Regions from separate parts of the Massilia sp. UYP34 genome, predicted to be linked through region 2. Evidence: predicted binding sites of a transcription regulator. Region 2 holds the regulator's gene; each other region holds the start of a gene.

Region 1 (7,057 bases), 490 kb from region 2:
TACGACCGGGTGAACGCGGCGCTGGCCAGGGCCGGTGTCGGGCAGGCGGCGCACGGGCCCGGGATACGCTACAGGGTGCCGCATTTCACGGCGGTGCCGTATATCGTGAGCACCAGCGACCTGGTGGTGACGGTGCCGCAAAAACTGGCCGAGCGCGCGGCCGCGCCGTTCGGGCTCGAATGGGCGACGCCGCCGCTCGACCTGCCGCCGCTGCAGACGAATATTTTCTGGCACCGCCGCTTCAACCAGGATCCGGGCAGCCAGTGGCTGCGGGGACTCCTGGCCGACGTGTTCGCGGAAACCTGAGTCAGTAGTAAAGAGCAACAGTCAACGATCGCTAGCTAGATAAAGGAAGAGACAATGGCAGACCTGTTCGAAAATCCGATGGGCCTGATGGGCTTCGAGTTCGTCGAGTTCGCGTCGCCCACGCCGGGCGTGCTGGAGCCGGTGTTCGAGGCGCTGGGCTTTACCAGGGTGGCGACCCATCGCTCCAAGGACGTGGCATTGTTCCGCCAGGGCGGCATCAACTTCATCATCAACAACGAGCCCAAAAGCTACGCCGCGTATTTCGCGGCCGAGCACGGGCCGTCGGCCTGCGGCATGGCCTTCCGTGTCAAGGACGCGCACAAGGCCTATGCGCGCTGCTTGGCGCTGGGCGCCCAGGCGGTCGAGATCCCGACTGGTCCCATGGAGCTGCGCCTGCCGGCCATCAAGGGCATCGGCGGCGCGCCGCTGTACCTGATCGACCGCTTCGAAGAGGGCAAGTCGATCTATGACATCGACTTCGAGTTCATCGAAGGCGTCGAGCGTCACCCGGTGGGCCACGGCCTGGCGATCATCGACCACCTGACCCACAACGTCTACCGCGGCCGCATGTCCTACTGGGCCTGCTTCTACGAGAAACTGTTCAACTTCCGCGAGATCCGCTACTTCGACATCAAGGGCGAGTACACTGGCCTGACCTCGAAGGCGATGACGGCGCCGGACGGCATGATCCGCATTCCGCTGAACGAGGAAGGCAAGGCCGGCGGCGGCCAGATCGAGGAATTCCTGATGCAGTTCAACGGCGAAGGCATCCAGCACATCGCGCTGCTCACCGACGACCTGATCGCGACCGTCGACAGGCTGCGCGCGGCCGGCGTGCCCCTGATGGCGCCGCCGCCGGACACGTATTACGAGATGCTGGACGAGCGCATCCCGGGCCACGGCCAGGATGCCGAGGCATTGAAGGTGCGCGGCCTGCTGCTCGACGGCGCCGTGAAGGACGGCCATGCGCGCCTCCTGGTGCAGATCTTCGGGGTGCCGCAACTGGGCCCGGTGTTCTTCGAGTTCATCCAGCGCAAGGGCGACGACGGTTTCGGTGAAGGCAACTTCAAGGCCCTGTTCGAGTCGATCGAGCGCGACCAGGTCAAGCGCGGCGCGATCGAAGGAGCGCAGGCGACGGCCGCAGCCTGATCCCGGGCCGGGCCGGCAGCCGGCGTTCGCACGGCGCACGGCCGGATTTGCTATCCTGTACACTTTTTGGCGGACGGGCAACGGGCCCGGCCGCCGTCTCGTGTCGGGAGTAGAGGTATGCTGGCTGCGTTCGCGGTCCTGTTGTTGTTCCAGTGCCTGGGCGAAGGCGTCGTATTCGTGTTCCAGCTGCCCTTGCCGGGGCCGGTCGCCGGCATGCTGCTGCTCATGGGGGCGCTGCTGGCCATGCCGAAGCTGAAGGCGCTGGTCGAGGGGGCCGCCAATACGCTGCTGTCGCACCTGTCGCTGCTGTTCGTGCCGGCCGGCGTGGGCATCGTGGTCGCCGCCAGCAGCGGCAGCGGCCACTGGTTCGCGATCCTGGCTTCGCTCGTGGTCAGCACCGTGCTGGCCCTGGCCGTCACCGGCCTGATCCTGCGCGGGATGGGTAATGCGACGGAGGGCGGCGATGCCTGATTTCGCCGGATTCAGCCATTTCTGGGTCTATCTTTCCGCCTCACCCCTGCTGGGACTGACCCTCACCCTGTGTGCCTACCTGGCGGCGCAGCGTATCTTCGCCCTGTGCAATGCGTCGCCGCTGGCCAATCCGGTGGCGATCGCGGTCGCACTGATCGTGGCCGTGCTGTGGCTCACCGGCATGTCCTATGAGCGGTATTTCAGCGGCGCCCAATTCGTCCACTTCCTGCTCGGGCCGGCCACGGTGGCGCTGGCGGTGCCGCTGGTGCGCCAGCTGCCGCGCCTGCGCCGCGCCGCCTTGCCGCTGGGCGCGGCGCTGCTGGCCGGCAGCGTGACGGCCATCGTGTCGGCGGTGGTGGTGGCGCTGCTGCTCGGCGCGACGCCGGAGCTGGCATACACGCTGGGGCCGAAATCGGCCACCTCGCCGATCGCGATGGCGGTGTCCGAGCGGCTCGGCGGCATCCCGGCGCTGACCGCGGCGCTGGTGATCGGCACCGGCATCTTCGGCGCCGTGTTCGGCCGCTACGTCTTCATGCTGCTGGGCGTGCGCTCGGAGGCCGCCTGCGGCTTCGCGCTGGGCCTGGCCTCGCACGGCATCGGCACCGCGCGCGCGTTCCAGGTCAGCCCCGGGATGGGCGCCTTCGCCGGCCTGGCGATGGGCCTGAACGGCGCGCTGACGGCGCTGCTGGCGCCCTGGCTGGTGCCCCTCGTGATGAGGTGGATGCAGTAGGGCACCGCTGCCCCGCACAATCGACAGCCGGGCTAATCTGTTTCCAATTCATTCATGACGGAGCAGATTTTGACCAACTATAAAACGATCAGCCTCGCCATCCAGGGTGGGGGCACCTACGGCGCATTCGGCTGGGGTGTCCTCGACCGCCTGTTGCAAGAGCCGGACCTGGTCATCGACGCATTGAGCGGCTCGAGCGCCGGCGCGCTCAATGCCGTGGTGGTGGCCGACGGCTACGCGCGCGGCGGCGGACGCGAGGGCGCGCGCCGGGCGCTCGACAAGTTCTGGCGCACGCTCGGCAGCGCGGCGGCCCTGAGCCCGCTGCAGCGCACGCCGCTCGACCGCATGGCGCCCACCTTCACGATGGCGTTCTCGCCGGCCTACCACCTGCTCGAACTGATGGGCGCCCTGATGGGGCCGGTGCGCGAAGGTCCGCTCACCCTCAATCCCTTACGCAACTTCCTCGCCACCATGATCGACTTCGACCGGGTGCGCGACTGCGAGGAACTGCAGGTGTTCATCGCCGCCACCAACGTGCGCACCGGAACCGGCAAGCTGTTCCGGCGCGAAGAGATGGACGTGCAGCGCCTGGTGGCCTCGTGCTGCCTGCCGACGGTGTTCGCGGCGGTCGAGGTCGAGGGCGAGATGTACTGGGACGGCAGCTATGTCGCCAATCCGCCCCTGGAGCCGCTGATGCGGCACTCGGCCGCGAGCGACCTGATCATCATCCAGAACAATCCGATCGCGCGCGGCGACATGCCGACCAATATGGCCGACATCGCCAATCGGTCCAACGAGATCGCGTTCAACATCAGTTTCGTGCGCGAAATCAGCGCGCTGCGCTACCTGGACGGCTTGCCCGACGAACGCCGCGGCGCCGGGGCGACGCCCAAGGGCATGCACCTGCACCTCATCAGCGGCAACGAGTTCCTGCAGGATCACGGCATCTCGGCCAAGATGAATGCCGAGATGCCCTTCCTCCAGCTGCTGCACGACCAGGGCGTCAAGACGGCCGACCGCTGGCTGAAGGAGCAGGGCGCCCATCTCGGGGTCAAGTCCACGCTTGACCCGATGCCCGTGTTCTTCCCCGACCAAGTCTAAGGTAAGAAGAACGCAATACGCCGCCGGTCTTGCGAGCGGCGGCGTGGTCGTTAGCAGTAAAGCGCGGTCAGGTATTGGCCGGCTGCGACTTCCATGCAGTTTTCTTCGGCTTGAGCGCGAACGCGGCCAGCAGGGCGCCGGCCACGCCGATCACCATCGCCGCCGTGCTGCCCGAGAAGCCGACCAGGTGTTCCTTGGCCAGCTTTCCGGCCTTCGGCCCCACCAGCTGCATGCGGCGGCGCGTCATCTCGGCGCCCATCTCGGCCAGGCGCTCTTTGCCGAGGATCGCCTCGGCGTCCGGCAGCAGCTTGGTTTCTTCCTCGGCGACATGGTGCATCACGTCACGCATCAATTCCATCACCAGCGCATCGTGGCGCGGGTCGGCGCCGGACGTGGCGCGCAGCTCGGCGATCAGGCGGCGCATGTCATCGTGCTCGGGCTCGGCCTCGTGGATGAACGGCTCGCCGCCGTCGCGCTGCCGCATCACCGGATAGAAGATCTCTTCCTCAAGCGTGGCGTGGATTTCCAGGCCGTCGCAGATGGTGTCGGCCAGCGCCTTCTTGACGGTTGGGCTCTTGTCCTTGGAATACTGGTGGAAGGTGACCATCACATGCGAATGGTCGAAGCGGATCATGTCGGTAATACTTGGGCTCAGTCGTTTGAGATTCATGGTAGTACCCCCGTTCGTGATTGTTTGAACAATATGGTAGGCCGGGTCGGCGCGGGAAGACTGTAGGCGCGCGCGCCGGTGGCTTGTCGGCCACCGGCCCAGCCGGGCGCGCGCTTCGGATGGCAGATACACGCGGACCAGGAATGGTGACGCGGAATATCGAAGCGCGATGTTGAAGAGGAATGTTGAACTGAAACAATTGCATGTCACATATGTCCTACATGGACACGGGACGACTCCTGACTGTCAGTTCACTGCCGACCTGCGAACATGGGTGTTCGAGCTGCCGGTCCCGGCGGCAGCCTCTTTAACGGCAGGGCACGCAGCTCGCGTGGGTGCCGGAGTTCCACCTCAACGGAGAATCCTGACATGTTTGCACACAACAAGCGCTTGCAATATACAGTCCGCGTCAGCGGGCCCAACCCGGCCCTGGCGAACCTCATGCTCGAACAGTTCGGGGGACCGCAGGGCGAGCTGGCTGCGGCCATGCGGTACTTCACCCAGGCCGTCGCCGAAGACGATCCAGGCCGCAAGGACATGCTGTTCGACATCGCGACCGAGGAGCTGAGCCACCTGGAGGTGATCGGCAACATCGTCGCCATGCTGAACAAGGGGGCCAAGGGCCGCCTGGCCGAAGCCATCGACACCGAGGCCGACATGTACCGCGCCATCACCGGTCCGGGCAACGACAGCCATATCACGCAAGTGCTGTACGGGGCCGGCGCGCCGCTGACCAACTCGGCCGGCGTGCCGTGGACCGCCGCCTACATCGACTCGATCACCGAGCCGACCGCCGACCTGCGCTCGAACATCGCCGCCGAGGCGCGCGCCAAGATCGTCTACGAGCGCCTGATCGCGCTGACCGACGACCCGGGGGTGAAAGAGGCGCTGGGCTTCCTGATGACGCGCGAAGTGGCGCACATGAAGTCGTTCGAGAAGGCGCTGTATGCGATGGAGCCCAACTTCCCACCGGGCAAGATGCCGGTGATCCCGGCCTTCGCCAGCGTTTACTACAATATGTCGCAAGGCGCGGGCGAGGTGCGCGGCGCCTGGAACCAGGGCGCCGACTGGGACTTCATCAGCGACCGCGAGAAGCAGATGGCCGTCGACGGCGGCTCGGGCGAGGCCGAAGTGGCCCTGCCGACCGATGACATCGATGTCCTGCGCAATATGGCGATGCGCACGATGTCCGATCCCACGGCCACGCCACGGACCGGTTCCGAATTGGGCATGATGCAATCGGCAACTGGTGGTACGATGGGTGGATCGGGCGGCAATGCGATGGGCGACGCCAACGTCGGCTCCAAGGGCGGTCCGCTCGACGATACCGGCGCCGGCAAACCGAAGCGCGGCGCCAAGCCGCAGAAGTGATCCCCGCCGTGCCGGTCGCCGCCCCACGCGTGGTGCGGGGCGGCCTGGCGCGGTCTTTGACAGGAACAGGCATGCAACTCCAAACCGACAAGAGCAACGACCCTCGTGGCCTTGCCCGCTGGCTGACCCCACGCCGCGCCATCGGTTTCGGCATCTGCGCCATCGGCTTTCTCGTCCTGCTCGGCAGCATGGTCGAGCAGATCATCAACGCCAATCCCAAGATGCTGGCGGCCCTGGCGGGCGGCAGCACCGCGGCGGCGGCAACTGCCCTGGGCACCTTGCCGGTCCTGTTCGCACAAAATTTCACCAAGCGCACCTACGATTGCTTCCTCGGCTTCGGTGCCGGCGTCATGCTCGGCGCCACCGCGTTTTCGCTGGTGATCCCGGCGCTGTCGGCCGCCAAGACGGCAGGGGCGGGCAACTGGGAATCGAGTCTCATGGTCGGCGCCGGCATCATGTTCGGCGCCGGCGCCATCCTGCTGCTCGGGCGCGCGGTGCGCACCGAGGGCATCCTGTCCAACGAGCCCGACAAAGTGTCGGTGCGGCGCGCCTGGCTGTTCGTGTGGGCCGTGGCCCTGCACAACCTGCCGGAAGGCCTGGCCATCGGCGTGGCCTTCGCCGGCATCGACCTCGAGAAAGCCACCTCGCTCGCTACCGGCGTGTCGATCCAGGACGTGCCCGAAGGTCTGGTGGTGGCGCTCGCGCTGCACGCAGTCGGCTACAGCCGCCTGGCCGCGGTCGGCATGGGCGTGGCCTCGGGCCTGGTCGAGCCGATCGCCGCCGTGTTCGGCGTGGCCCTCATCGGCATCTCGGCCGGCCTGCTGCCGTATGCGCTGGCCGCCGCCGCCGGCGCCATGCTGCTGGTGATCGTCAACGACGTGATCCCCGAGTCGCGCCAGTCGGGCAACGGCACCCAGGCCAGCATCGCACTGGTCTTCGGCTTCATCCTGATGACGGTGCTCGACACGGCGCTGTCGTGACATCCCGGTGACCGGCATGGCGGGATGGTCGCATTGACGATCATCCCATGCTTGCCACCACCGCATGACCATCCCCTCCAAACGGAACACACCCGTCAGCGCATGCTCGACGTCGCGGCGCGCGCAGGGCACGCAGGTGCTCGCCTTGCGCGTGCGCGCCATCGACACCGACCCGACGCGGGAGATCTTCCTCCCCAGGCGGGCGCCGTCCACGGCCGCTAAACGCGGCTATGCGGCTATGCGGCTATGCGGCTACGCGGCGCTGGACGCGGGCGCGCA
Region 2 (7,057 bases):
CTGCAGGGCGGCGGCGATCGCGTCCAGTCTTTCGCCGGCGCCGGCCGGCAGCGCGATGCGCGCTTCCGGGCCACGGTAGCCGTGGCGGCGGTCATAGGCGAGCACGTTGCGACGTACCGCTGCGTAGGCCGCATCCTGCTCGGCGGCCACGATGGTGGTCGTCACCGTGATGCCGCGCTCGTAGGCCGCCTGGCCGAACCGGGCATGGACGGCCTGGCGCGCGAGCTCGGCGACCCAGGCCGCGCGCCGATTCAGGGTGGCGCCGTCGCTGCGCACCTGCAGGCGCTCGGCCAGGGCGTGGCGGTACTGCGGTTCGGTGATCAGCGCCAGTTCGCGCATGCGCCCCAGCACGACCTGCTGGCGCTTGCGGGCCGCCTGCGGATTCGATACCGGGTTGCTGCTGGAAGGGTTCTGCGGCAGGCCGGCCAGCATCGCGATCTCGGCCAGGGACAGTTCGGGCAGCGGCTTGCCGAAATACGTGCGCGCCGCGCTGGCGAAGCCGTAGGCGCGCTGGCCGAGGTAGATCTGGTTCAGGTAGACCTCGAGGATCTGGTCCTTGGACAGCGCCTGCTCGATCTTGTAGGCGAGGGCGACCTCGCGCAGCTTGCGCGGCAGGGTCTTGTCGCGCGACAGGAAGAAGTTGCGCGCCACCTGCATCGTGATGGTCGAGGCGCCCTGGCTGCCGAAGTCGCCGATATTGGCCTTGGCCGCGCCGAGCGCGCGGATCCAGTCGACCCCGCCGTGCTCGTAGAAACGGGTGTCCTCGATCGCCAGCACGGCCGCCTTGAGCAGCGCCGGCACCCTGGATACGGGGACGAACTCGCGCCGCTCGGCGCCGAATTCGCCGATCAGGACCTGGTCGGCGGTGTACACGCGCAGCGGGATCTTCGGACGGTAGTCGGTGACGGCCTTGATGTCGGGGACCTCCGGCAGGATGGAGGCGCCGGCCACGCGAGGGGCGGTCGCGAGCAGCAGGGAGCAGAACAGGATGACGAGGGAGCGGGGTGATTTCATGACGGCTTCGTGGACGGTTGGTCGAACGCGGCCGATCTTACTGTCGCGCGCCGCCCGGGTCATGCGCAAAGGCCCAGGTAGCGCGACATGCCCCAGAGCGCAGCGTCTGGCGCTACCTTGGTAGCGCCGTCGGTGGGCGGCGCATTCGGGGCAGGGGCCGACGCGGGTCGCACGGAACGGGTATCCTTGCGCCAGTCGATTTTAATCAGGAGAGATGGATGAACACCAAATACAGCGCACTGGTCGTCGGCGCCAGCGGCATCATCGGCCATGCGGTCGTGCGCGAGCTGCACGGACGACCCGACTGGAAGGTGCGGGCCTTGCCGCGCACCTTCGTGGACGGCGTCGAGACCGTCAAGGCCGACCTGACCGACGCCCAGGCCAGCGCCAGCGCCCTGGAAGCGGCGCGCGATACCACCCACGTGTTCTACGCCGCGCTCAAGGGCGGGACCGACCTGCTCGACGAGGAGCGGATCAACGCCGGCATGCTGCGCAACCTGCTCGACGGCCTGAAGGCGGTCGGCGCCCCGCTGCAGCGCGTGGTGCACTATCAAGGGGCCAAGGTGTACGGCGTGCACCTGGGCCACGCGCAGGCGCCGTTCTACGAGGACGACCCGCGCCACATGACGCCCAACTTCTATTATGCCCAGGAAGACCTGCTGCGCGAGCGCGCCGCCGCCGGCGAGCTCGAATGGTCGATCCTGCGGCCCGACGTGGTGGTGGGCGACATCGCCGGCAATCCGATGAATATCGCGATGGTAATGGGCATGTTCGCCGCGCTCAGCAAGGACGCCGGCGCGCCGCTGCGCTTCCCGGGAACCGACAAGGTGTATTCGGGGGTGCTGGCCCAGACCACCGATGCCGACTGGATGGCGCGCGCCAGCGTCTGGGCGGCGCTCGATCCGGCGGCGCGCGGCGAAGCGTTCAACCTGGTCAATGAACCGTTCCGCTGGGAGCGCGTGTGGCGCCAGGTGGCGGCGGCCTTCGACATGGAAGTGGGACCCACGCAGCCATTCTCGCTGGCCAGGCAGATGCCGCTCAAGGCGGCGGCGTGGGAGCGCATCGTGCAGCGCCACGGCCTGCAGTCGATGCCTTTCGAGAAGCAGGTCGGCTGGTGGTTCGGCGACTTCGTGTTCAATACCGAGTTCGACATGGTGTCGGACATGGGCAAGATCCGGCGCGCCGGGTTTACCGAAGCGGTGGAGCCCGGCGCGACGATCGTCACCGCCCTCGAGCGGCTGCGCGCTGCAAAATGGCTGCCCTGACGGTGTAGCTGGCGCGGGCGCCGACGGCGTAGAATGGCCGGGTTGCGACGGCGCCGGCCCTGCCTTCGCATCCTGTGTCCAATCTCGCCTATCCGACCGCATGATTTTTCCACCATCCCTTACGCGCCCGCGCCGTCAGGCAGCGCTCCTCGTGCTGGCTTGCAGTGCCGGGGCGGCCCTCGCCGATGACGGCGACGCCATCAATCCCGACCGCCCCGACGTCGCCAACTCCAGCCAGGTGGTCGGCCATGGCCGCTTGCAGCTCGAGATCGGCGTCGACTGGGCTCGCCAGCGCAACGACGACCTGCACGTGCGCACCTTGAGCACGCCGGCGCTGCTGCGTATCGGCCTGGGAGACACGACGGAACTGCGCGTCGAGACCGACGGCCGCAGCATCGAGCACGCCGTCGATCCGGCGACGCGCGCACGCACCACGAGCGCGGGCTGGAACGCCACGTCGATCGGATTCAAATGGCGTTTTGCCGACGGCGAGGGCGTGCGTCCTGCGCTGGGGCTGATCGGCGCCATCGCGCTGCCGACCGGCAGCGCGGCACTGCGGGCCAAGGGTGTCCTGCCGCAGATGGTGCTGGCAGCGGAATGGGAGCTGCCAAACGGCTGGTCGCTGGCCGTGACGCCGGGCGCCGGCGCCGATGTGGACGATGACGGCGCGCGTTACCGCTACGCAATCCTGGCGGCGTCGCTGGGCAAGAAATTCACTGAACGCGTCCAGGGATTTTTTGAAGTGGCGGCGCCGCAGATCGCCTCGGCGTCGCATGGCTGCGATCGGGTGCAGGTCGACGCGGGCGTGAGCTGGCGACTGAACAGGAATTGCCAGGTCGATGCGATGGTGGTGCATGGGCTGAATCGGCATACGCCCGATCTGGGCCTGGCGTTCGGGTTATCGGTGCGACGCTGAGGCCGCAGCGGTTGCATCGGTCATCCGCGGTGCAGCCGATCGCCCCGGCGCACGCGGTCGTCACTGCGCAGGTGCAGCTCGCAAGAGAGCCGCGGCGTCATGGCTTCACGCCATCGGGCTGCAGGCGTCGGTGCCGGCCGCCAGCGCCTTGAGCTTGACCGGATCGAGCAGCGTCACTTCGCGCCTGTCGACGTGGAGCCAGCCCTGCTTCCGAAAGCGCGACAGCAGGCGGCTGACGCTCTCGATGGTCAGGCCCAGGTAGTTGCCGATGTCTTCGCGCGACATGCGCAGCTGGAAGCGGTCGGCGGCATAGCCGCGGGTGGCGTAGCGCGCCGACAGGTTCACCAGGAATACGGCGAAGCGCTGCTCGGCGCGCATGTTCCCGAGCAGGAGCATGACGTTCTGCTCGCGCGTGATTTCCTGGCTCATGATGCGGTGAAAGTGACGCAGCAGGGTCGGCACCTCGCCGAACAGGTCTTCCAGCCGCGTGAATGGAATCTCGCACACCTCCGAGTCTTCCAGCGCCACCGCGTCGCAGTGGTGGGTGCCGCTGATCGCGTCCATGCCCAGCAGTTCGCCGGCCATCTGGAAGCCGGTGATGTGGGCAGCGCCGGCGGCGTTCACCAGGCTGGTCTTGAAGTGGCCGAAGCGCACCGCGTACAGGTTGCGAAACGGCTCGCCCACGCCGTACAGGCGCTCGTCGCGCGCGAGCCGGCGGCGCCGGCCGATGATCTGGTCCAGGCGATCGATCTCGGCGTCGTCGAGGCCCATCGGCAGGCACAACCGGTGCATGCTGCACTGGGCGCAGGACTTGAGCGCATGGAGGTTCAGGTGCGGCTCGGCTTGCCGGGGCAGGGGCTGGCTCATCAGGAATGGTCGTTGTTGTTCGGCACACCGGGAATTATAGACGCCTTGCCTGGCTGATCCTCCTGCACTGCCGCTCGTCGAATTTCTTGCAAGAATTGTGATGCACGCTGCCGGAATGCGTTGGCCGCAACTGTGCGCGCTCGATATGAATCGGCGTCTACACTTGGTCCACAACTTGGACAACTGGAGTGATCGACAGTGTCATCTTCAAGTGCGAGCGGGTCCGCCGATACCGCCTTCTTCGCGGTTGCCGCGCCGGCCGCACCGCCCAGCGGCGAAGACCAGGCCAGGGCCGACCTCTACGCCTTGCTCTCGCGCCTGCTCCTCGCGGCGCCCGACGCCGCCTTGCTCGCCGCGCTCGCCACCAGCGATCCGATCCTGGCCGAGGGCGGCGATCCGGCGCTGGAACGCGCGTGGGAGCCATTGACCCTGGCGTCCGGCGTCATGGACGCCGAGACCGTCCACGCTGAATTCAACGCGCTCTTCGTCAGCATCGGCACGCCGCCGGTCGACCCGTATGGCTCGCGCTACCTGGCCGGCTACATGAACGACACGCCGCTGGCGCTGCTGCGCGCAGACCTGGCGCGGCTTGGCCTCGCGCGCATGCGCGGCCGGGGCGAGTTCGAGGACCACCTTGGCGCGCTGTGCGAGACCATGCGCGTGCTGGCCGCCGGCGCCCCCGGCATCCGGCGCCAGCCGCTGGCGCTGCAGCGGCGGTTCTTCGAGGCCCACATCGGCGGCTGGTGCATGCGCGCGCTGGACGACATCGCCGCTGCCGACGGCGCCAACTATTACCGCCTGGTCGCGCGCTTCGCGCAGGCATTCCTGGCAATCGAGGCGGAAAGCTTTGAAGTGGAAGGGGAGACCGATGAGCAAGCATGACCAACAGACGCCGGGCCAGCCCGATCCGGCGCGGCGCTGCTTCCTGAAGGCGGCTCCGCTGGGCGCGCTGGCGGTGGCCGCCGCCGCCCCGGCAAGCGCGGCCCTGGAGGCCGCCCCGGCGGCGCCCGACCCCAGGGTCAAGCGCGGCTACCACGAGACGGAGCACATCCGCCGCTACTACGAGACCGCCGCCTACTGGTAGGCAAGCCGAGGTATCCCATGTCACTGGTCAAGTCTACGCGCGACAGCGCCCTGAAGCGGCGCCACTTCCTGGTCGGGGCCGGCGTCGCCGCCGGCGCCGGCGCCCTGGCGCGCCACCTGCCGCTGAACGTGATCGAAGCGGCCCAGGCCGATCCGGTGCCGAATACCCCGGTGCCCACCGAGGTCAAGCGCACCGTATGCAGCCACTGCTCGGTCGGCTGCTCGGTGGACGCGGTGGTCGCCAACGGCGTCTGGGTGCGGCAGGAGGCCGCCTTCGATTCGCCCATCAATATGGGCGCCCACTGCGCCAAGGGCGCCTCGGTGCGCGAGCACGCCTTCGGCGAACACCGCCTGCGCTATCCGATGAAGCTGGTGAACGGCAAGTACCAGCGCATCTCCTGGGACCAGGCGATCGACGAGATCGGCGACAAGCTGCTGCAGCTGCGCAAGGACGCGGGGCCGGATGCGCTGATGGTGATCGGCAGCTCCAAGCACAACAACGAGCAGGCCTACCTGCTGCGCAAATGGGTGTCGTTCTTCGGCACCAACAACTGCGACCACCAGGCGCGCATCTGCCACTCGACCACGGTCGCGGGCGTGGCCCAGACCTTCGGCTACGGGGCGATGACCAACTCGTTCAACGATCTGCACTACAGCAAGGCGGTGCTGTTCATCGGATCCAACCCGGCCGAGGCGCACCCGATCTCGATGCTGCACTTCCTGCACGCCAAGGAGCTGGGCGCCAAGATGATCGTCATCGATCCGCGCTTTACCCGCACCGCGCGGTTCGCCGACCACTACGTGCGCGTGCGGCCCGGCACCGATATTCCGCTGGTGTGGGGCATGCTGTGGCATATCTTCAATAACGGCTGGGAAGACAAGAAGTTCATCGAAGAGCGCACCTGGGGCATGGAGGACGTGCGCGCCGAGGTCATGAAGTGGCCGCCGGCGAAGGTGTCGGACGTGACCGGCGTGCCGGAATCGGCCGTGCGCATGGCGGCCGAGATGCTGGCCACCAACCGTCCTTCGTCGGTGGTCTGGTGCATGGGCATTACCCAGCACCATGTCGGCACCGCCAATGTGCGCGCGCTGTCGATCCTGCAACTGGTGCTGGGCAATATTGGCATCCCGGGCGGCGGCGCCAACATCTACCGCGGCCACGACAACGTCCAGGGCGCGACCGACGTCGGCCCCAATGCCGATTCGCTGCCCGGCTACTACGGCCTGGCCGAAGGCGCCTGGAAGCACTTCGCCGCGGTCTGGGGCGTCGACTACGAATGGATCAAGTCGCGCTACGGTTCCCGTGAGCTGATGGAAAAGCCCGGAATCACGGTGTCGCGCTGGTTCGACGCGGTCAACGAGCAGAACCAGTTCATCGACCAGCCGAGCAATCTGCGCGCCGTGCTGTACTGGGGCCACGCGCCGAACAGCCAGACCCGCCTGCCGGACATGAAGGCGGCCATGCAGAAGCTCGACATGATGGTCGTGATCGACCCCTATCCGAGCATGACGGCGGCGATGCACGGCCGCACGGACGGCGTCTACCTGCTGCCGGCGGCGTCGCAGTTCGAGACCCAGGGCTCGTGCACCGCCTCGAACCGTTCGATCCAGTGGCGCGAGCGCGTGATCCAGCCGCTGTTCGAATGCAAGACCGACCAGGAGATCATGTACCTGTTCGCGCGCAAGCTGGGCTTCGCCGAGGAACTGTGCAAGAACATCAAGGTAGTGCACAACGAGCCGGTGATCGAGGACATCCTGCGCGAGATCAACCGCTCGTGCTGGACCATCGGCTACACGGGCTGCTCGCCCGAGCGGCTCAAGCTGCACATGGAAAACAAGCACACGTTCAACCCGACGACGCTGCGCGCCGATTCCGGCCCGTGCAAGGGCGACTACTACGGCCTGCCCTGGC
Region 3 (7,057 bases), on a different contig from region 2:
TGCCCCCACTGGCGGAGAACTGAGATGGCCACCATCAAGCGCCAGGCCTACGCCGAGATGTACGGTCCCACCGTGGGCGACCGCATCCGCCTGGCCGATACAGAGCTGTTCATCGAGATCGAACACGACTACGCCGCAGCCCACTACGGCGAGGAAGTCAAATTCGGCGGCGGCAAGGTCATTCGCGACGGCATGGGTCAGTCGCAACGGCTGCATGCGGACGTCATGGACACCGTCATCACGAATGCGGTCATCGTCGACCACTGGGGCATCGTCAAGGCCGATATCGGACTGAAGGACGGACGCATCGCGGCCATCGGCAAGGCCGGCAATCCCGACATCCAGCCCGGCGTGACGATGACCATCGGCGCGGCGACCGAAATCATTGCAGGAGAAGGCCATATCGTCACCGCGGGGGGCGTCGATACCCACATCCACTTCATCTGCCCGCAGCAGATCGAAGAAGCGCTCACGAGTGGCGTCACCACCATGATCGGCGGCGGCACCGGGCCGGCGGTGGGCACGGCGGCGACGACCTGCACACCCGGTCCCTGGCATATCCATTCCATGCTGATGGCGGCCGATGCCTTTCCGATGAACCTGGGTTTCATGGGCAAGGGAAACGTCAGCCTGCCGGGCCCCCTCGAAGAACAGATCAGGGCCGGCGCAGTGGGCCTGAAGCTGCATGAAGACTGGGGCAGCACGCCGCAGGCCATCGACAACTGCCTGGCCGTTGCGGAGCGCTTCGACGTGCAGGTTGCGCTGCACTCCGATACGCTCAACGAGGCCGGCTTCCTGCAAAGCACGCTCGGCGCGTTCAAGGGCCGCACTATCCATACCTTCCACACCGAAGGCGCGGGCGGCGGGCATGCGCCGGACATCATCGCGGCCGTCGGCGAGGCCAACGTGTTGCCCTCGTCAACCAACCCGACCCGCCCGTACACGGTCAACACGCTCGACGAGCACCTGGACATGCTGATGGTCTGCCACCACCTCGACGCGTCCATCGCGGAGGACGTGGCATTTGCGGAGTCGCGCATCCGCCGCGAAACCATCGCCGCCGAAGACATCCTGCACGACCTGGGCGCCATCTCGATGATGTCCTCCGACTCCCAGGCACTGGGCCGCGTCGGCGAAGTCATCCTGCGCACCTGGCAAAGCGCGCACAAAATGAAAGTACAACGCGGCCACCTGGCGGACCCCAACGCGCCGAACGCGCCGGCGGCCACCCACGACAACTTCCGCGTCCGGCGCTACATCGCGAAATACACGATCAATCCGGCCATCACCCACGGCGTAGCGCACGTAGTGGGCTCGATCGAGGTCGGCAAGCTGGCCGACCTGGTGCTGTGGAAGCCGGCGTTCTTCGGGGCCAAGCCGTCGATGATCCTGAAGGCCGGCATGATCGCGATGGCGCAGATGGGCGACCCGAATGCGTCCATTCCGACGCCGCAGCCGGTGCACTACCGGCCGATGTTCGGGGCATTCGGCGGCGGACTGAAAAAGTCCGTGACCTTCGTCTCGCAGGCGGCGTTCGACGACGGCATCGCGCAGCGCCTGCAGCTGACGAAGACGGTGTTGCCGATCCGCGGCACGCGCGGCCTGGCCAAGGCCGACATGATCCACAACAGCGCCACCCCCGTCATGCAGGTGGACCCCGAAACCTACGAGGTGCGCGCCGACGGCCAGCTCCTCACCTGCGAACCGGCCACCGAGCTGCCGCTGGCGCAGCGCTACTTTCTGTTTTGAGGCGTATTTTGGAGGACTATCCGATGCTGACCCTGCATACCCGCCTCGAGCGGGCCGACCATGCCACCGCGCATGTCACTGCGCATGTCACTGATGAAGCAGTGCTGGCCTACGACCAGCGCGAGCGCTGCCGCTTGCGTCTCTCGCTCGCGTCGGGCGCAGCGGCGGCGCTGTTCCTGCCGCGCGGCTCGGTGCTGCGCGACGGCGACCTGCTCACCGGACCGGAAGGCGCGGTGGTGCGCGTCCGCGCGGCGATGGAAGCAACCTACCGCGTCAGCGCACACGATCCACAAGCGCTGGTGCGCTGCGCGTTCCACCTCGGCAACCGCCACGGCCAGGTGCAGATCGGCGTCGACCACCTGCGCATCCGCGCCGATCCGGTGCTGCGCGACATGCTGGCCGGCCTGGGCGCCACCGTAACAGAAGAGCATGCGGCGTTCCATCCGGAGCCCGGGGCGTATGGCGGTGGCCACGGCCACGCCCATGGCCACGAATCGCGCCACCTGCTTGCCCCTGTTCCGCTGCGCCAGAAAATCCACCGCCCGGGCGACGCGGAGAGCGCGTGAACGGGACGGCCCTGCTGCACCTGCTGCAATTGGCCAGCCCGTCGCTGCCAATCGGCGCGTACAGCTATTCGCAAGGCCTCGAAACGGCCATCGAACGCGGCAGCGTGCGGTGTCCGGACAGCGCGGCGCGCTATCTGGCGCGCCAGCTGGGCGATGTGCTGGCGCCATGGGACGGCGCCGTGTTCTGGCGCCTGCTGGCCGCCTGCAGGATTGGCAATAGCAGCGGCAATGGCGCTGAGGACAGCGCCGGGGGCAGCGAAGCATTCTGGCAATGGAACGCGCGTTACCTGGCCTCGCGCGAAAGCGCGGAGCTGCGTGCGGAAACGGTGCAGATGGGCTACTCGCTGACCCGGCTGCTCATGGAACTGAATCTGGTTCCATCCGGCCCGATGCGCGACACCTGCCTGCCCGCCGCGCTGGCGCAAGCCGTGCATGCGCTGGGGGTGCCGCATGAGGAAGCGTTGCTGGCGATGCTGTTCTCGTGGACCGAGAACCAGGTGCTGGTGTGCGTGAAATCGATCCCGCTCGGCCAGGTGGCCGGGCAACGCCTGCTGCTGGGGCTGAGGCCGGCGATCGAGCAGGCGGCCGCGCAGGCGCGCTCGCTGCCTGACGACGAATTATCGAGCTGGGCGCCGGGATTGGCCCAGCTGTCCATGTACCACGAAATCCAGAGCGGCCGGCTGTACCGGTCGTGATCATGAAAGGAGCAAGCATGCAATCGAATCCCCTGCGCGTGGGAATCGGCGGCCCGGTCGGATCGGGCAAGACGGCGCTGTGCGAGCAGCTCTGCAGGGCGATGCGCGACCGGCACGACATGGCCGTCATCACCAACGATATCTACACCCGCGAAGACATGGAGATCCTGCTGCGCGCCGGGGCACTGCCGCCGGAGCGCCTGATGGGGGTCGAGACCGGGGGCTGCCCCCACACAGCCATCCGCGAAGACGCCTCGATCAACCTCGAAGCCATCGCACGGCTGCAGGCGGACTTTCCCGGCCTTGAACTCATCCTGGTGGAGTCGGGCGGGGACAACCTGGCGGCCACCTTCAGCCCTGAACTGTCGGATCTCACCCTGTACGTCATCGACGTGGCCGGCGGAGAAAAGATTCCGCGCAAGGGCGGGCCGGGCATCACGCGTTCGGACTTGCTGATTATCAACAAGACCGACCTTGCCCCGCATGTGGGCGCCAATCTCGACATCATGGCCGCCGACGCGCGCCGCCAGCGCGGCGACCGGCCCTTTGTGTTTACCAATCTGCGCACAGGCGCCGGCGTGGACGACATTGTCGCCTTCATCCGCGAACAGGGTCTGCTGGACGCCGTCAACGAGGAGCACGCAGCATGAAACGCTTGAGCAACCTGAGCATCCTGGCCATTCTGATCTCCGCCGGCAGCGCCTGGGCACACCCGGGTCACGCCAGCGGGGGCTTTGCCGCCGGCCTCGTCCACCCTCTGCTCGGGCTGGACCACTGGCTGGCCATGCTTGGGCTGGGGCTGTGGAGCTGCGCCGCCGCCATCCCCCGCAAGGCGCTGGCAACGGTCTGCGCCGCCATGGCGGTGGGTGCGTTCGCGCCCCTGGCGCTGCCCGCAGTGGAGCCGCTGCTCGCGGCGAGCGTGCTGGTGGCGGGCCTGATGGGCCTTGGCGCCACGCGGCTGCCGGCAGTCCTTGGCCTGGTCCTCGCAGGCGCGTTCAGCCTGGTGCATGGCCATGCGCACGGACAGGAAACGGCCGGCCTCGCCGCAGCGGCCGGCGCACTCTGCATGAGCATGGGCCTGATGGCCATCGGCTGGCTGGCCGGACGCAATGCACGCCTGCAGAAAGTGGCGCCGGCACTGGTCACGCTCGCCGGCGCCGGCATGCTGGGCTTCGCCTGACGGATCGGGACTGTTGAAACGACCGGGCTGGCCGCCCCCAACGAGCACCATGTCGAGCGCGGATGATCTGGTCACGAGAGTTCGCATGCTCGAGGACCTGATTTCGTTGGGTATTCCAGTCTTGCCCGCGCAGGCGCGCGAACCCTGGCGGCGGCCAGCTGTTCGCGCGCGGCGACGTCAGCGCGGTGCACTACGTCGAGTCGCTGGCCGCTGGCGGCCCAGCCTGCGCAGCCGGCGGAGCCGGGGAGCGCCGTGACCGGCAGGCCGGCACTGCTGGCCGCCAGCGTGGGGTATGGCGTTTCACAACACCCGAGTAGCCGAAAGCGACCGAACGGTGCCATTGCCCGTTCAAAATCTTGCATAGTTACAAGTTCCGTATTACGCTGACCAAGTTAACTTCTGGTGAGCATCATGGGATTTTTTTCGGCATCAAAATCGGTGTTGTCCGCCATCGCAGGCGCGCTGATCACGACCCATTCCTGGCAGTACAACGCATCCCGAGGCCAGCGCACCTGCACCTGCTGCGGGCGGCAAGAGGAAATGGTTCTCGATCTGGTCAGCACGAACTGGGAAATGCTCGCGCCGGGCGACCCGGCCGCACACGCCGTTAGGACAGTTCCTGCCGAACCGTCCCCTTGCACCGAGCCAGACCTTGCCGCAGCACGCACCCCAGGCATCTCCACCTGAGCACACGACATAAAAAAAGGCCGCTGCCGCACGAAGCAGGCAACGACCGAGTCCTCGGCAGGGCCGAGATGGAGACACAAGAGAACCGACCACATCGCCGGTAATGACATAAGTATGCGGCCATTCCGCGCGGTCACAAGGCCTGAAAGAGGTAATCGGCACCGCGTCCTTGCGTCAGAGCAGTCGTACGCATACAGGACAATTTTTACTCGCGTTCAGTCTCCCTTCTTTCTTAGTTTTTGATTCACATCAACCACATTCCTGACACGCACCCCGCGTGGGAATAAAGTGGACTTCAAGTAATCCAAGCACATAGGTCAGATGCCGTCCACGGTCCTGCTCCAGCGGCGGATACCGGCACGTCCATCCGCCCGAGTGCGCATTGCGCGAAAGAAAGGAACGAGCATGTACAAGACCATCGTGGTTCACGTCGACGGCAGTCCCGAGCAAGAGGCGCGCCTGCGCGCCGGCGCCATGCTGGCCAATGCCTTCGACGCCCACCTCGTCGGCAGCGCCGCCACCGGCATCTCCTGGTTCGAATATTCGCTGCTGGTCGGCTCGATGGGCGCGCCGATGATGCCCGAATCCGATTTCAACGGGGTGCGCGAGGCGGTCGAGGCGCGGCTCGAAGAATTCAGCACCGCGGTCCAGCGCCTCGGCGTCAACAGTTTCGAAACGCGCATGCTCGAGGACGACGCCCGCTACGCCCTGCTGCTCGAATCGCGCTACGCCGACCTCGTGATCGTCAGCCGCGACGCCGAACCGATCGTGGTGCCGGGCATCCCGATGCAGGCGCGCGGCTTGCCCGAATACGTCGCGCTGCACGGCGCGCGTCCCGTGCTGGTGGTGCCGCCCGGCTGGAAAGAACGCCCCCTGCCCGGCACCGCCGTCGTCGGCTGGGATGGCAGCATGCAGGCGATCCGCGCCATCAGCGCCGCCCTGCCCCTGCTGCGGCAGGCCGATGCCGCCAAGCTCGCGCTCGTCAATCCCGGCGCCATGGCCGAGATGCATGGGGAAGAACCGGGCGCGGACATGGCGCTGCACCTGGCGCGCCACGGGGTCAAGGTCGATGTCGTCATCGAGACCACGCGCAGCAGCACCGGCGAGGCGCTCCTGAAGCTGGCGCGCGAACACGATGCCGGGCTGCTGGTCACGGGCGCCTTCGGCCACAGCCGCTACCGCGAGTTCGTCCTCGGCGGCGTCACCCGTGCGCTGCTGGCGGGCAGCACCACGCCGCTCCTGATCGCGCACTGAACGCCGCAGCATGTCGCCAGCCTCCGCCATGGCGCCCGATACCCGCCCCACCCCCCGCCCCGATGCCGCCGACAGCACGCGCCGGCTCGAAGGCAGTGCCTGGCTCGGCGGCACCCACCGCCATGCGCGGATCGCCGGCGGCGGGCAAGTCCATGCCGACCTGGTGCTGTGGGCCTGGCTCGGGCGCATCACCGGCAACCTGTCGCCGGCCGCGCTCGGCCTGGCCTGGTTCGACTGGGCCAGCCACCTCCTGATGTCGCCCGACAAGCAGCATGAGCTGGCCACCGACGCCGTCCTCGGCTGGCAGCGCTGGCTGCAATACCTTGCCACGCCGGCCGGCCATGCGGTCGACCCGGTACGGCCACTGGCCCAGGACAAGCGTTTCGTCGATCCGGCCTGGAGCACCGCGCCCTGGCGCCAGCTCAGCCAGGGCTTCCTGATGAGCCAGCAATGGTGGCACCGCGCTACCTCCACCGTGCGCGGCGTCGCGCCGCACCATGCCGACGTCGTCACCTTCGTCGCGCGCCAGCTGCTCGACTGCGTGGCGCCGTCGAACTTCGTCACCACCAATCCGGTCGTGCAGCGCACCGTGCTGGCCAGCGGCGGAATGAACCTGGTCAATGGCGCCATGCGCGCCTGGCGCGACGTGCAAGGCCTGCTCGCGGGCAAGCCGCGCGTGGTCAAGCACCGGCCGGGGCGTGACGTCGCCGTCACGCCGGGCAAGGTGGTGATGCAGAACCGGCTCATCGAGCTGCTGCGCTACGATCCGGCCGGCACCGCCGTGCACGAAGTGCCGCTCCTGATCGTGCCGGCCTGGATCATGAAGTTCTACATCCTCGACCTGTCGCCGCACAACTCCCTGGTGCGCTACCTGGTCGAGCACGGACACACCGTCTACATGGTGTCCTGGAAGAACCCGCAAGCCG
Region 4 (7,057 bases), on a different contig from region 2:
CAGGGTGCCGCCCGAACCCAGGTCGACGTCCTTGTTGACGGTCGTGACCTGGCTCACCGACGGGTGAACATGCAGCAGAATATTCCCTTTGTCGTCGATCTGCGGCGTCACGTCCAGCACCACGCCCGAGAAGAACGGCTGCACCGTGACGCTCGGGCTGACGATGGTGGTGTTGTTGCTGGTGCTGATGTTGTTGGTGATGCCGGTGACGAAGAATTCATCGGTGCCGATCTTGAGCACGGCCTTCTGGTTGTTGACCGCCGCGATGCGGGGGCTGGACAGCACGTGCACGCTGCCCTGCGACTCCAGGAAGGTGATCAGGGCCGCGAAATTATTGGTCTGGAAGGCGAAGCCGAACAGCGAGCCGGCCGCGTTGGCCGCGTTCGACAGCGAGAAGCCGGTGCTGGCCGACAGGCCCGAGCCGTTGTTGATCGGGGCCGGCTGGCCGCCGTCGAACGGCAGCGGCGCCAGGTTCGCGCCGGGCGAGATCATGCCGCTCGAGACGCGGTTCGCGGTGCCGCCGCGGAACGAGGCGAACGAGGCCCAGTTGATGCCGCTCTGGTAGCTGTCGGAGAGCTCCACCTCGAGGATCTTCGCTTCAAGGATCACCTGGCGGTCCACCGACAGCTGGGTCGCCTTCAGGTAGGCGTCGACATTGCGCAGTTCGTCGGGCATGGCGCGGATCACCAGCACGCCGGACTGCGGGCTGACCACCACGCTGCGCCCGCCCTCGAGCGTGCCGACGATGGCGGCGATCGATTCCTTCAGGTCCTTCCAGAAGTCGTTGTCGGAGCTGGTCTGGACGTCGGTGCTGTTGAGCTGGCGCTGGCCATTCTGGCCGTTGCCGTCCTGGCCGTTCTGGCCGTTCTGGCCGTTCTGCCCGCCCCCGTTGCCGAGGCCCTGGCCCATCGCGCCGTTGTTGCCGTTGTTGTTACCGGCGTCGGCCACCGAGGTCGACGACACGCGCAGGTTCGACATGCCGCGTCGCTGGGCGGTCAGGTAGTTCACGTGGAACATGCGGGTCTGCATCGTCAGCGGACGGATGCTGATGCGCGCGCCCTCGATCCGGTAGTCGTAGCCGTACATGTCGCGCACGGCTTCGAGCGTCTCGACCAGGGTCACGTCCTTCAGGTTGGCGCTGATGTTGCCGCTCACGTCCGGGTGCACCAGCATGTTGTAGCGGGTGCCGGCCACGATCGAGCGGAAGAACTGCTGCGCCGGCACGTTGTTGAAGGCGACGTTGAAGCGCTCTTCGAGCGCCGGCCGCGCCTTCGGCAACTGGCTGGCCAGGGCCGCGGCCGGCGGCAGCAGCGCATTGGCCACCGCATCGTCGACCGCCGGCCGCGACGCCGGCTGGCTGCTGGCCTTGGCCATCTCCTGGGCGATGGCGTCGTAGGTGGCGTTCGGCGGCGCGCTCTGGCAAGCGCCCAGCAACAGCGCCGCCGCCAGCGCGCAGGGAGTCGCGAAAAGCTTGGTCATGGATTGCCTCGTCATTTGGCGGCGGCTGTCATGCCCGGCAGCGGCGCGTCCATGCGCAGCACCTGGCGCTCGGCGCCGCGCACCAGCACGACCTCGTTGGCGCTGACGCGCGCCACACGCGCGCCCTTGAAGGTCTCGCCCGGACGCACCGTCTCGCCGTCGATCACGGCCACGTGACGGCCGCCCGCATGGCGCGCGATCAGCACCGATTGCAGGCGCGGCCCATCGTCGCCGGCGTTGGCCTCGGGCGCGATCCGGTCCATCCCCGGCGGTGGACGGGTCGGATCGAGCAGCGTCTGCGCGCCGGCGGGGTGGGACAGCGCCAGGCAAGCCAGCGCGCTCAGGAACAGGTTTTTCACAGCTTCATCCATTGTCGGTCCAGGCTCAGGGTGTGCAGGGTGAGCGTCAGGCGCGCGGCGGGATACGCCTCCACGTCGAGCTGCGCGCGGCCCCAGAACATCCGGGTCGGCATCGCATCGAGTGCGCTCATGTAGTCGACCATGTCGAGATAATTACCGCGCACCGTGACTTCGATGCCGTGGCGGTACAGCAAGGGGGCGGGGGCCGGCGCCGACGTTGGCGCCGACGTTGGCGATGACCTCGCCGGCCCCGCCAGCGGCTCGACCGGCAAGGTGCGCATCGACACCAGCTTCAGGCGCCCGTTGGCGCGCAGGATGCCGTCGACCAGTGGGCCCATGCGCTCGGGCGGCACCAGGCCGTGCTCGATGGCCAGCAGCTGGTCGCCGAGCTGGCCCACCTCCTGGCGCAGCGCATTCAGGCGCGTGCGCGCCGGCGCGTCGGGGTCGAGCTGGAAGGCTTGCACGCGGCCCGTGATGGCGTCGTCGATGGCGGCCATGTCGGCGCGCTGCTGGGCGATCTGGCTGCGCAGCGCCTCGCGCGCCGCGTCCATCGGCGAGAGCACCAGCGCGTGGCCGAGGATGGCCAGCAGCGCGCACGCCGCCAGGCACACCAGGGCGCGTTCGCGCAGCGACAGCGCGTCGATGCGCGCACGCAGCTGAAGGATGCGCTCCTTGATTTGCCCGCTCATGGAACAGGTTCCTCGACAAGCGATTGCAGGCTGAATTCGATATAGGGCGCCGGGCGCGTGGCCGGCTTGCCCTCGGCATCCTGCACCTGCAGCGGCGCGGCCTCGCCGATCTGCAGGCTGGCGAACGACTTGCCCTGCATCAGCGGCTCATGGGTCAGGCGATTGAGGTAGCCCGGCACCATGGCCGGATCGACCGTGCGGCCCTTGATGCCGATCTGCGCGCCGCCGGCGCCGATCGTCACGCCGGTCAGCCACAGGCCCTGCGCGCTCTGGCGCGCCAGCGCCTCGAAGTAGCCGGCGAAGCCGCCCGCGGCTCCCAGCTCGCCGCGCGACAGCGCGCCGGTGATGTGGCGCATGGCGGCCAGCCGGCTGCTCGCCTCGGCGGTCTGCGCTTCCAGCGTCGCATCCTTCTGGCGCGGGGTGAATTCGCGGTTGGCCGACGCCAGGCGCGCCTGGCGCAGTTCGAGCTGGGCCGCGCCGCTGTCGGCCTGCCGCCGGAGTTCCGTCGTTTCCATCTGGCCAATGACGGCGAGGATGGCGACGCCGGCGAGCACGGCGCCGACCGCCAGCGCGATGGTGGCGCTCGACAGCGCCTGCTTCTGCGGCTGGAACGCTGGATTGAACAGGTTGATCTGCTGCTTCATGCGCCCTCGCCTTCGCGCAGCGCGGCGCCGATCGCAAGAAAGAAGCGCTGCTGCTGCGCCCGGTCCGCCAGCTCGGGCGTGCGCGACAGGTCGAACAGCGTGGCCAGGTCGAGCGTCTCGACCGGCGTGTACAGGTTGCTCGACAGGTATTCGTCCAGGCCAGTGACGGCCGACGGGCCGAGCACCAGCTTGGCGACGCTGATGAAGGAATACTGGCGCTCGAAATGGTCGAGCGAGCGTTGCAGCTCCAGGGTGATCTTGTCGAAGCTCTGGTGCTTGCGCTCGTGGTCCGCCTCGAGCAGCTGGTCCAGGGTCACGTCGAAGCGCCGCGACAGATACAGCTCGCCGCGATACGACACCGTGAGCAGGCCGCCGTCGTCGCCGAACGACAGCATGGCGACGCCGCGCCCTTCCGGCTCCAGCATGGCCGACACGTTGCGCTGGGCCATTTCGGGGATGTCGATAGCATGCAGGTCGACTTTCGCGTCGAGGAACATCTTCTGGCGCGGCTGGATCACGGTGTTGCGGGCGGCGACCGCGAAAATCGATTGCTGGGCGCGTGAACTGGCGTCCAGCGGGATGTCGAGCACGTCGATGGTCGCCTCGAGCGCCGGGAAATCGAGGATATCCTTCAGGCGCCAGCGCATGGCCGTCTTCATTTCATCTCGCGGCACGTTCGGCGCTTCGACGTTGAGAATCTGGTATTCGCCGCCGGCCAGCAGCGTGACGACGTGGCGCGATGCGACTTGACCCTCGCGCGCCACCTTGTCCAATGCGTCAACGCCAGGGTGGCCAGGGAAGAACTGCATCACGCCGAGAGCCGGCCTCGCATTCGCGTGGCAGTCGACTGTGACGGCCGCCACCCCATCTCGCAGCAAAGCAATGGCTAGCCAGCCATCCTTCTTTTTTGCTCTATTAAACAGGCGCATGCAGGCAGCTAAGGTAGTCGAGACGGTTGCCGGTGGCAGAACTCTCTTGATTATAGACAATGCTACGCGGAAAAATCGCAGAAACTCGCGAATCCTGCAATTGACCGATTCCAGCGTGGCATACGTACATCAGGATAGAAGGAGTTCGTTACCGGGTCGGTTGTCGCGATAAAAAAGCGCTGCCTGGGCAGCGCTTCGATGGTGCCCGATTCGTTATTCACATTTGAGGGGATTCGCCACCGTCACCACAGCGGCGCCGCCACTCTCTGGGGCCGTATAGACGACATTACACGTATCCGCGAGATCTGCAGGCAAGTTCTTAGGCACAACGCGCAAACCCTTGGTGCCGATGGGGGTTGTGGTGAACTCTTCGTCCACACCCGCCGCTCTCGCCATCGTCGCGGCGGTTGGATACCCGTGCTCCATCGCCACGACGTGTCCGCCTTCGACCGTGATCGAGCTGGCGTTATTGATCAGCCACTTGCCATGCAGCATGGCCGACGTCGACACCAGCGAGCCGCGCGCGGCCTGGACTGCAGCTGCGCGGGCATCGCCGCCCAGGCCCGCAAATTTCGGCAGCGCGGTCGCGGCCAGGATACCCAGGATGACGATCACGACGATCAGCTCGATCAGGGTGAAACCACTCTGCGCTTTCTTGTTAAAACTGCCTTTCATTATTTCTTCTCCATGACGATAATAGGACGAGTGGCCATGCTGCCTAGCGCTACACTGCTGCACGATTCTACCGTGAGAACTCGCAACTTTGATGTCTTGGCGGAAAACAGGTCGCCATATTGCAATGTTTCATTGATGAAATTTTAAGTTTCATCGGGCCCGTGCGTGCTTTTTACAACATGGCGCCCGGCCGGCGCTCATTTCGGATGCAGCGCGGCCTGCCCGAGGTCCCACATCGGCATGAAGATCCCCAGCGCCAGGATCAGCACCATCGCGCCGAGGAAGGTGATCAGGATCGGCTCGATCTGGCTCGACAAGGTCTTGAGTTCGTAGTCGACCTCGCGCTCGTACATCTGCCCGATCTCGTCCATCAGGTCGTCGATCGACCCGGTTTCTTCCCCAACCGCGATCATCTGCAGCACGATCGGCGTGAACACGTTCGCCGCGGTCGAGGTGCGCAGGATGCTCTCGCCGCGCTCGACGCCGTCGCGCATCTGCTCGATGCGCGAACTCAGGTAAGCATTGTCGGCGGTCTGCGAGACCACGGTCAGCGCATGCACGATCGGCACCCCGCTGCGCATCGACAGCGCGAAGCTGCGCGCGAAGCGCGCCATCGTGGCCTTGTGGATGATCTTGCCGGCGATCGGCAGGCGCAGCTTGCAGCGGTCCCAGTCCAGCCGCCCCTTCGCGGTGCGGGTCCAGGCGCGAAATCCGAACCAGGCCAGCGCCGCGCCGCCGGCGATCGCCGGCCACCAGGTGACCGTGAAGCTGGAGGTCGCCAGCAGGATGCGCGTCATCAGCGGCAATTCGGACCCGAACGATTTGAACACCGAGGCGAACTGCGGGATGACGAAGATGTTGACCACCACCATGGCGAGGACCATCGCGATCACCACGAAGCCCGGGTAGCGTAGCGCCGTCTTGACCCGCTCGCGCATGTCGCGATCGAACTCCAGGTGGTCGAACAGGCGCAGGAACACTTCTTCGAGGCGCCCGGTCATCTCGCCCACCTTCACCATCGCCAGGTAGAACGGCGAGAAGCATTGGGGGTGACGCATCATGGCCGCCGACAGCTCGCGCCCGGCGTCGAGCGACTCGCGCAAGTCCTTGATCACGCGCGCGAACGACTTGCTGATGGCCGACTCCTGCAACCCGGCCAGGCCGCGCATGATCGGCACGCCCGACTTGAGCAGGGTATGGATCTGGCGGCTGAACAGCTGCACGTCCATCGACGTGACCTTCTTCTCGAACAGGCGTTCGCGCCAGAGCAGGCCCTTGGCGCCGGCGCGCTTGCGGGTGGCGCTGATCTCGATCGGCGTGACGCCGCTGCCGAACAACTGGTCGGCCACGGCTCCGCTGTCCGCGCCCTCGAGCACGCCCGTTACCTGCTCGCCGCGTCCATTGCGGCCCTTGTAGGCGAAATATGGCATCGATCAGTCCCGGGCGTCAGTCGTCCATCTGGTTACTGACCCGCATCGCCTCGGCGATCGTCGAGCGCCCCTGCACCGCCAGGCTCACCGCGTGGCGGCGCAAGGTCTCGCCGCGCATCTCGCCCTGGGCGACCTTGAGGAAATGCCCCGGATCCGGGTGGTTGACGGCGTCGGTGACGGCGCGCGTCATCTCCAGCAATTCGTAGACGCCGGTGCGGCCGCGATAGCCGGTGCCGTTGCAGTGCGAGCAGCCCTTGCCGTGATAAAAGCGCGTGCTCGCGGCCTGCTCGCCCAGTTCGGCGCGCAGCCAGTCGATCTCGTTGGCGGCCGGCCGGTAGTCGACGGTGCAGCTCTCGCAGATCACGCGCACCAGGCGCTGGGCCAGCACGGCCTGCAGCGAGCCGCTCACCATATAACGCGGCACCCCCATGTCCATCAGGCGCAGCGGGGTCGAGGCGGCGTCATTGGTGTGCAGCGTCGACAGCACCAGGTGACCCGTCATCGCGGCGCGCAGGCCGATGGCGGCGGTTTCCTGGTCGCGCATCTCGCCGACCAGCACGATGTCCGGGTCTTGCCGCAGCGCCGAGCGCAGCACGCGCGCGAACGACAGCTCGATCTTGTCGTTGACCTGCACCTGGTTGATGCCCGCCAGCCGGTATTCGACCGGGTCCTCGACCGTAATAAGCTTTTTCTCGACCGAGTTCAGTTCGGACAAGGCGCTGTAGAGCGTCGTGGTCTTGCCGCTGCCGGTCGGCCCGGTCACCAGCACCAGGCCGTTCGGCCGGGCGACGATGGCGCGGAAGCGCTCGACCAGGCGCGCCGGCATGCCGATCGCATCCAGGCGCAAGTTGG

Evidence for each region. Region 2 encodes FNR, which switches genes on or off when oxygen is low (the NO sensors DNR and NnrR bind a similar motif). Its sites were predicted from a motif close to TTGATNNNNATCAA; they were not measured.
Region 1: a site for FNR is predicted at 4,613-4,626, ahead of ACZ9AQ_RS06020 (hemerythrin domain-containing protein). Genes of this name have one in related genera too.
Region 3: a site for FNR is predicted at 5,117-5,130, ahead of ACZ9AQ_RS10590 (universal stress protein). Genes of this name have one in related genera too.
Region 4: a site for FNR is predicted at 4,147-4,160, ahead of ACZ9AQ_RS10755 (agglutinin biogenesis protein MshI). Genes of this name have one in related genera too.

The regions. Positions count from the first base shown of each region.
Region 1 covers NZ_JBWBRF010000002.1:595,416-602,472, forward strand. Annotated here, with positions in the region: gene ACZ9AQ_RS05995 (LysR family transcriptional regulator) at 1-306, shown strand, start outside; gene hppD (4-hydroxyphenylpyruvate dioxygenase) at 361-1,455, shown strand; gene ACZ9AQ_RS06005 (CidA/LrgA family protein) at 1,573-1,926, shown strand; gene ACZ9AQ_RS06010 (LrgB family protein) at 1,919-2,656, shown strand; gene ACZ9AQ_RS06015 (patatin-like phospholipase family protein) at 2,726-3,757, shown strand; gene ACZ9AQ_RS06020 (hemerythrin domain-containing protein) at 3,825-4,427, opposite strand; gene ACZ9AQ_RS06025 (manganese catalase family protein) at 4,797-5,798, shown strand; gene ACZ9AQ_RS06030 (ZIP family metal transporter) at 5,870-6,778, shown strand; gene ACZ9AQ_RS06035 (Rossmann-fold NAD(P)-binding domain-containing protein) at 6,843-7,057, shown strand, end outside.
Region 2 covers NZ_JBWBRF010000002.1:106,108-113,164, forward strand. Annotated here, with positions in the region: gene ACZ9AQ_RS03880 (penicillin-binding protein 1A) at 1-1,014, opposite strand, end outside; gene ACZ9AQ_RS03885 (SDR family oxidoreductase) at 1,233-2,279, shown strand; gene ACZ9AQ_RS03890 (transporter) at 2,380-3,195, shown strand; gene fnr (fumarate/nitrate reduction transcriptional regulator Fnr) at 3,301-4,062, opposite strand; gene ACZ9AQ_RS03900 (TorD/DmsD family molecular chaperone) at 4,261-4,944, shown strand; gene ACZ9AQ_RS03905 (formate dehydrogenase) at 4,931-5,146, shown strand; gene ACZ9AQ_RS03910 (formate dehydrogenase subunit alpha) at 5,164-7,057, shown strand, end outside.
Region 3 covers NZ_JBWBRF010000005.1:19,779-26,835, reverse strand. Annotated here, with positions in the region: gene ACZ9AQ_RS10625 (urease subunit beta) at 1-23, shown strand, start outside; gene ureC (urease subunit alpha) at 25-1,749, shown strand; gene ureE (urease accessory protein UreE) at 1,773-2,315, shown strand; gene ACZ9AQ_RS10610 (urease accessory protein UreF) at 2,312-3,010, shown strand; gene ureG (urease accessory protein UreG) at 3,028-3,660, shown strand; gene ACZ9AQ_RS10600 (HupE/UreJ family protein) at 3,657-4,190, shown strand; gene ACZ9AQ_RS10595 (hypothetical protein) at 4,602-4,877, shown strand; gene ACZ9AQ_RS10590 (universal stress protein) at 5,283-6,131, shown strand; gene ACZ9AQ_RS10585 (PHA/PHB synthase family protein) at 6,142-7,057, shown strand, end outside.
Region 4 covers NZ_JBWBRF010000005.1:49,750-56,806, reverse strand. Annotated here, with positions in the region: gene mshL (pilus (MSHA type) biogenesis protein MshL) at 1-1,479, opposite strand, end outside; gene ACZ9AQ_RS10770 (hypothetical protein) at 1,491-1,838, opposite strand; gene gspM (type II secretion system protein GspM) at 1,835-2,527, opposite strand; gene ACZ9AQ_RS10760 (hypothetical protein) at 2,524-3,171, opposite strand; gene ACZ9AQ_RS10755 (agglutinin biogenesis protein MshI) at 3,168-4,100, opposite strand; gene ACZ9AQ_RS10750 (type II secretion system protein) at 4,314-4,775, opposite strand; gene ACZ9AQ_RS10745 (type II secretion system F family protein) at 4,973-6,205, opposite strand; gene ACZ9AQ_RS10740 (GspE/PulE family protein) at 6,222-7,057, opposite strand, start outside.